DNA from 2 places in the Streptomyces sp. NPDC048825 genome. Region 1 is predicted to be linked to the other one. Evidence: predicted binding sites of a transcription regulator. Region 1 holds the regulator's gene; the other holds the start of a gene.
The links. Region 1 encodes HspR, which represses chaperone genes until heat shock. Its sites were predicted from a motif close to TTGAGNNNNNNNNNCTCAA; they were not measured.

Region 1 (3,406 bases):
AACGGTGATGCCGTGTCGATATGCGGCTCCGCCGCCGTGCGCGGGCCGGTGGGGGCTGGCCCCTCCCCCCACTCTCGACTTCGCTCGAGCGGGGGACCCCCATCGCGGCGGAGCCGCATATGTCACAGCCCCGCGCCCCTTCGGGGCACGGGCCTCCTGAGTCAGTCAGTCCCTGCCGTGTCCGCCGCGTCCGTCGAACGGCGGGCGTTCCGGGAAGTGGAGGAGGCGGGTCGGCGGGAGCGGGAAGTGCTCGCTGTCGGGGTGCCGGCGCCGGCCGTCGTCCGCACCTGAGTCGGAATCGGTGAGGGCCGACGGGGCGTCGGCGCCCGGCGGTTCGGTCGCGCGGGCGTGCTCGTGCCAGCCGTCGCGGAACCAGTTCAGCTGCTGCCGTTGCAGCTCCTCCTCGGTGAGCACGCGGACGCCCTCCGGGCCGGCCGCCCGGACCTTCTCGCCGAGTCCGATGAGCAGTTCGCCCACCAGCCTGGAGACGCGTTCCGCCTCGTCACCCCGGCCGCCGCCGCCCGGATTCCCCATGTGCCGCACTCCCTCGACTCCCTCGCGCTGTCCCCTCGCCTCAATCGCCCTCCGGCAGGAACTGCCTCGCCACCTTGGCGAACAGCTCCCGCAGTTCGGGCGGAACACCCATCCTGCGAGCCGCCTCCTCGGGACTCAGCGCCGATTGGCCGTCCCCGGCCGCGGGGTGCCCGCCGCCCGCGACGACCGGCAGGTCGTCCTCCGTCAGCCGCCCCGAGCGGATGAGCATCTCGCGCAGCGGCACGCCCAGTACGGCCGCGATACGCCGCATCGTCTCCAGGTCGGGCATGGACTGACGCTGCAACAGCCGGCTCACGGCGGCCCGATGCACCCCGGCATCGTCGGCGAGCTTCGAACGACCGCCCCCACGAGGGCTGTCGATGTCGTAGCCACGGCCGCGCAGCAACTCCTCGATCCAGCCGGCGAACTCGTCGAGCCCCTCGGCCCGGTATCTGCGATCTGAATGGGCATCGGCCCGTGAGCTGGAACGCATATGTCCGCTCTCCCCTCGTCGCGCGGACAACGTACCGATCGCCCTCGCACCAAGGTGTGTGCGCGCTCACGCGTAACGGTGGAGATTCGGCAACGGCCGCCAGATCAGCGGCAGTTGGCGTACGGCCTGGAGCGTCACCATCGCGCCCGCCTCCACGGAGGGTAGTCACTTGCGTACGCGCTCGCACCATGCAAGTCTATTCGCTCGCTCCCTGTTATCGAACAGATGTTCCCACACTCGGGGCGAAGAAGAGCGGAGAAGGCTGAAGAGAGAGGAGCGCCACGATGACCGATGCCACGCGCAGAACGTTTCGTACGGACCGGCTGCTGCGCGAGGACGCCGGGACGGAGGCCGACCATGACGACGACTGAGGCCGACGAAGTCGCACTGGAGCTGGAACGCCTGCGCCGCTCGGTAGACGTCGGCTTCGCCACCACCCGTGGCGACCTGGCCCTCCTCCTTCAGCGCGCCGACCAGACGGACAAGACTCTCGACGAACACGAAACCCGCCTCGAGTCCCTGGAACGCGCCCGCTGGCCCCTGCCGTCCCTGGCAGCCCTCACGTCATGCATAGCCCTGGCGGTGACGCTTTGGCAGGCGGCGGGGCGCTGATCACCGACGTACGCACACATCCGATCGGCGACGTCGGTGTCGTACGACATGAAGGGGCCCGGAGGATCGACGATCAACCTCCGGGCCCCTGCACGCTGTTGCGCTGTCCCTAATCCGACTGCTGGCGCTTCGGGCGCCACACCACCAGTGCGCTCGTCTGCTGGACGTCCTGGTACGGGACCAGGTCGCGGCGGTACGAGGCGTGGACCGCGGCCTCGCGTTGCTGCATCGCTGCGGCGGCGCCGTCCAGGGCCGCTTGCAGTTCCGCTACGCGGGACTGGAGGGCGGCGACCTGGTTCTCCAGTTCGATGATGCGTTTGATGCCGGCCAGGTTGATGCCCTCGTCCTGCGACAACTGCTGGACCGTGCGCAGCAGTTCGATGTCGCGGGCCGAGTAGCGCCGGCCCCGTCCGGCTGTGCGGTCGGGGGAGACCAGGCCGAGGCGGTCGTACTGGCGCAGGGTCTGGGGATGCAGACCGGAGAGCTGGGCCGCCACCGAGATGACGTACACCGGAGTTTCCTCGGTCAGCTCGTACGGGTTGCGTCGACGGCCATCCATGGTGTCCTCATGCTCCCTTCGCCGCCTGGAACAGCTCCGCCCGCGGGTCCTCGCCCGCGGTCGCCTCGCGGTACGCCTCGAGCGCGTCACGCGCCTTGCCCGCCACATCCTTGGGAACCGCGACCTCGACGGTGACCAGCAGGTCCCCGCGGGTGCCGTCCTTGCGGACCGCGCCCTTGCCTCGGGCGCGCATCGTCCGCCCGTTGGGCGTGCCCGGTGGCAGCTTCAGGGTGACCGGCGGCCCGCCCAGAGTGGGCACCCGGACCTCCCCGCCCAGCGCCGCCTCGGCGAACGTCACCGGCACCGTCACCGTGAGATTGTCGCCCTTGCGGCCGAAGACCGGGTGGGCGCCCACATGCACGATGACGTACAAGTCGCCCGCCGGACCGCCCCGTTCACCCGGCGCCCCCTTGCCTCGCAGCCGGATCCGCTGGCCGTCGCTGACGCCCGCGGGGATCCGGACCTGCATCGTGCGCGACGACTTGGCCCGGCCGCTGCCCTTGCAGATCTCGCAGGGGGTTTCCGCCATCAGACCGCGGCCCTTGCAGTCGGGGCACGGGTCGGTGAGCGAGAAACCGCCGCCCGAACCGCGCGCCACCTGCCCCGTGCCGACGCACGTCGGGCACACGCGCGGCGTGCCGTTCGCGTCGCCGGTGCCGGAACAGGCCTTGCAGGGCGACTGCGAGGACATCCGCAGCGGAACCGTCGCGCCGTCCACCGCCTCCGTGAAGCTCAGCGTGACCTCGGACTCGATGTCCTGGCCGCGCCTGGGCTGCGTACGCGTGCCCGTGCCCGTGCCCGCGCCGCCCCGGTTGAACAGGCCCCCGAAGACGTCACCGAGGCCGCCGCCGAATCCGCCGCCGGCACCGCCCGCCCCGCCCTGGCCGGGTCCGCCTCCGAAGAGGTCGCCCAGGTCGAAGTTGAACGTGCCGCCGGCGCCCGCTCCGGGGCCCGGCCTGTAGCCGCCGTTGCCGAAGAGGGTGCGCGCCTCGTCGTACTCCTTGCGCTTCTTGGGGTCGCCGAGGATGTCGTTCGCCTCGGAGATCTCCTTGAAGCGCTCTTCCGCCTTGGCGTTCCCCGTGTTGGCGTCCGGGTGGTACTCGCGGGCGAGCTTGCGGTACGCCTTCTTGATCTCGGCCTCGGTGGCGTCCTTGGGGACGCCGAGGACCTTGTAGTAGTCCTTCTCGATGAAGTCCTTGGTGCTCATC
Region 2 (3,406 bases), on a different contig from region 1:
CCGCCGGGAAGTGGATGTGCACGCCCCGGTCCTTCAAGTCGCCCACGGGCAGCTCGAGTTCGGCGCCGCGCGAGCGGAGGAAGGAGAGCGCGATCTGTGCGGACTCCTTCATCACGTCGCCGAGCTGGCCCGTGAGGGTCAGACCGGAGGCTCCCGTCTCCGGATCGGCCAGCGACGCCTCCACGTAGAGCACGTCGCCGCCCGCGCCGGTGACCGCGAGCCCGGTGGCGACACCGGGGACGGCCGTGCGGCGCTCGGCCGGGTCCTGGGCGGACTCGGGCACATGGTGCGGCCGGCCGATCAGCCCGCGAAGATCGCCCTCGCCGACCGTGAACGGCAGCTTCCGCTCGCCGAGTTCGTGCTGTGCGGCGACCTTGCGGAGCAGCCGTGCGATGGCCCGCTCCAGGTTCCGCACACCCGCTTCCCGCGTGTACTCACCGGCGAGCTTGCGCAACGCGCTCTCGTCGAGGGTGACTTCGGCCTTCTCGAGACCGGCCCGCTCCAACTGCCGTGGCAGCAGGTGGTCCCGGGCGATGACGACCTTCTCGTCCTCGGTGTAGCCGTCGAGCCGTACGAGCTCCATGCGGTCGAGCAGCGCCTCCGGAATGGCTTCCAGGACGTTGGCCGTGGCCAGGAACACCACGTCGCTCAGGTCGAGTTCGACTTCCAGATAGTGGTCGCGGAAGGTGTGGTTCTGGGCGGGGTCGAGTACTTCGAGCAGGGCGGCGGCGGGGTCGCCGCGGAAGTCGGAGCCGACCTTGTCGATCTCGTCCAGGAGCACGACCGGGTTCATGGACCCGGCTTCCTTGATGGCGCGGACGATACGACCGGGCAGCGCGCCCACATACGTACGCCGGTGACCGCGGATCTCGGCCTCGTCGCGTACGCCGCCGAGGGCGACCCGTACGAACTTGCGCCCCATCGCGTGCGCGACGGACTCGCCGAGGCTGGTCTTGCCGACACCGGGCGGCCCGACGAGCGCGAGCACGGCGCCGCCACGGCGCCCGCCGACGACTCCCAGCCCTCGCTCCAGGCGCCGCTTGCGCACGGCCAGGTACTCGGTGATGCGCTCCTTCACGTCTTCCAGCCCGGCGTGCTCGGCGTCGAGGATCGCCTGGGCGCCCTGGATGTCGTACGAGTCCTCCGTGCGCTCGCTCCAGGGGAGTTCGAGCACCGTGTCGAGCCAGGTCCGGATCCACGACCCTTCCGGCGACTGGTCGCTCGACCGCTCCAGCTTGTCGACCTCCTTGAGGGCGGCCTCGCGGACCTTCTCGGGAAGGTCGGCGGCCTCGACTCGGGACCGGTAGTCGTCGGACTCCTCGCCGTCCTGCTCGCCGTTCAGCTCGCGCAATTCCTTGCGTACGGCCTCGAGTTGCCGCCGCAGCAGGAACTCGCGCTGCTGCTTGTCGACGCCTTCCTGTACGTCCTTGGCGATGGACTCGGCGACGTCCTGCTCGGCGAGGTGCTCGCGGAGCTGCTCGGTGGCGAGCTTCAGCCGGGCGACGGGGTCGGCGGTCTCGAGCAGCTCGACCTTCTGCGCGGTGGTCAGGAAGGGCGAGTACCCGGAGTTGTCGGCCAGGGCGGACACGTCGTCGATCGCCTGCACCCGGTCGACCACCTGCCAGGCAGCGCGCTTGCGCAGCCAGCTGGTGGCGAGGGCCTTGTACTCCTTGACGAGGTCGGCGACCTGACCCGGCAGCGGGTCGGGCACGCTCTCGTCCACCCGGGTCCCCTCGACCCACAGCGCCGCACCGGGCCCGGTGGTCCCGGCCCCGATCTTCACCCGCCCACGCCCGCGGATCAGCGCACCCGGGTCACCGTCGGCCAGCCGGCCGACCTGCTCGACGGTCCCGAGCACACCCGTACTCGCGTACGTCCCGTCGATCCGTGGAACAAGCAGCACCTTCGGCTTGCTGCTCCCACTGGAACGCGCGGCGGCCTGCGCGGCCTCCACCGCGGCTCGTACATCGGCATCGTTCAGGTCCAGGGGCACCACCATCCCGGGCAGCACGACCTCGTCGTCGAGCGGCAGCACGGGCAGGGTGAGCGGTGTGGACGTCGAAGTCATGGTCTCCCCTATGGCAGTCAAGTTGAGTTATGCAGGCTCAATGCGTGGAGGCTGCCGAATGTTCCCCTCCTTGGCGGCCGTTCGCTGTCAGCGATCACAGGCCGCCGCGGACGGCTGTGCCGGATGCGCCTGGAGGGCACGTGAGGGTGCGTTGCCGTCAGGAGGAGGGGGCTGACGCCAGGAGTCGCGCGCGCCATGATCGGTTCATGACCGAGATCGTTTTGATGTCAGATCCGAAGATCGCAGCCATACCCGTGGTGGACTGCGGTGAACGGCTCGTCGATGTCCGGCTCAACGAGCCGTTTCCCGTCGACGCTCGCAGAAACGATGACTCAGGGGCTTTCGCTCACCTGCGGGAAGGGGTACTGACCCGGCTCCTCGACGCACGAAATCTGCTGCCGGACGGCATCCGTCTGCTGTTCGTCGAGGGATACCGGCCGCCCGCCCTGCAGCGTTCGTACTTCGAGGGGTACGCCAACGAGCTTCGGATCAACAACCCCGACTGGACTCCGGAACAACTCCGTACCGCCGCAAGCCGATACGTGTCTCCACCGGACATCGCCCCGCACAGCGCCGGCGCCGCCGTCGACCTCACCCTCATCGCCGCCGACGGCGAGGAACTCGACATGGGAACACGGGTGAACGCCAACCCGGAGGAGAGTGACGGCGCCTGCTACACCGCCGCCCCCAACATCAGCCCGGAAGCACGCGCCAACCGACAGCTTCTCGTTGATGCCCTGACCTCGGTGGGCCTCGTCAACTACCCGACCGAGTGGTGGCATTGGTCATACGGCGATCGCTACTGGGCGCTTGCCGCCGGCGCCGACCACGCCGTCTACGGGCCGCGGGAGCTTGGCTGAGGCTCGCCGTTGAGGGCAGGGCGATGAGTTCTCGGCGTACGTCAGGTCTACACGTCCTGAATTAGCCCGGGAACGTGGATGGGAGCGGCATGAGCAGTCGTGGATCTGATGGCGAGGCCAGTGCCTCGGAGCCGGAACTGGTGAATCTCGACCCGACGACGACAGCGGTTGTCCGCGGCGTCGTTCCGATGGCTGACCTGCGGGACTTCTTCGATGCGTCCTTCGGTGCCCTGGCCCGGACCATCGGGGCGCAGCGGATCACCGTACTGAGTCCGGCCTTCGGCCTTTACCACGGGTCACCGGAGGAGACTTTGGATCTTGAGGTCGGGTTCGTTACGGATCGGGCGGTGCGGCCGGAGGCCGGGGTCGTGGTCGGTTCGCTTCCCGGAGGCCCGGTCGCGCGGCTGACGCACTTCGGGTCGTTCGACGGTCTCGGGTCCTCCTGGGACCGGCTGGGCTCCTGGATGCGGGAGCGAGG

Region 2: the regulator HspR is predicted to act here: its motif matches at 2,091-2,109, upstream of lon (endopeptidase La).

The regions. Positions count from the first base shown of each region.
Region 1 is NZ_JBICUR010000002.1:542,795-546,200, forward strand. Features, by position in the region: gene ACGFNK_RS07930 (hypothetical protein) at 166-534, opposite strand; gene ACGFNK_RS07935 (helix-turn-helix domain-containing protein) at 575-1,027, opposite strand; gene ACGFNK_RS07940 (hypothetical protein) at 1,385-1,639, shown strand; gene ACGFNK_RS07945 (heat shock protein transcriptional repressor HspR) at 1,749-2,198, opposite strand; gene dnaJ (molecular chaperone DnaJ) at 2,206-3,405, opposite strand.
Region 2 is NZ_JBICUR010000003.1:392,061-395,466, reverse strand. Features, by position in the region: gene lon (endopeptidase La) at 1-2,068, opposite strand, end outside; gene ACGFNK_RS10500 (M15 family metallopeptidase) at 2,275-2,928, shown strand; gene ACGFNK_RS10495 (GyrI-like domain-containing protein) at 3,018-3,406, shown strand, end outside.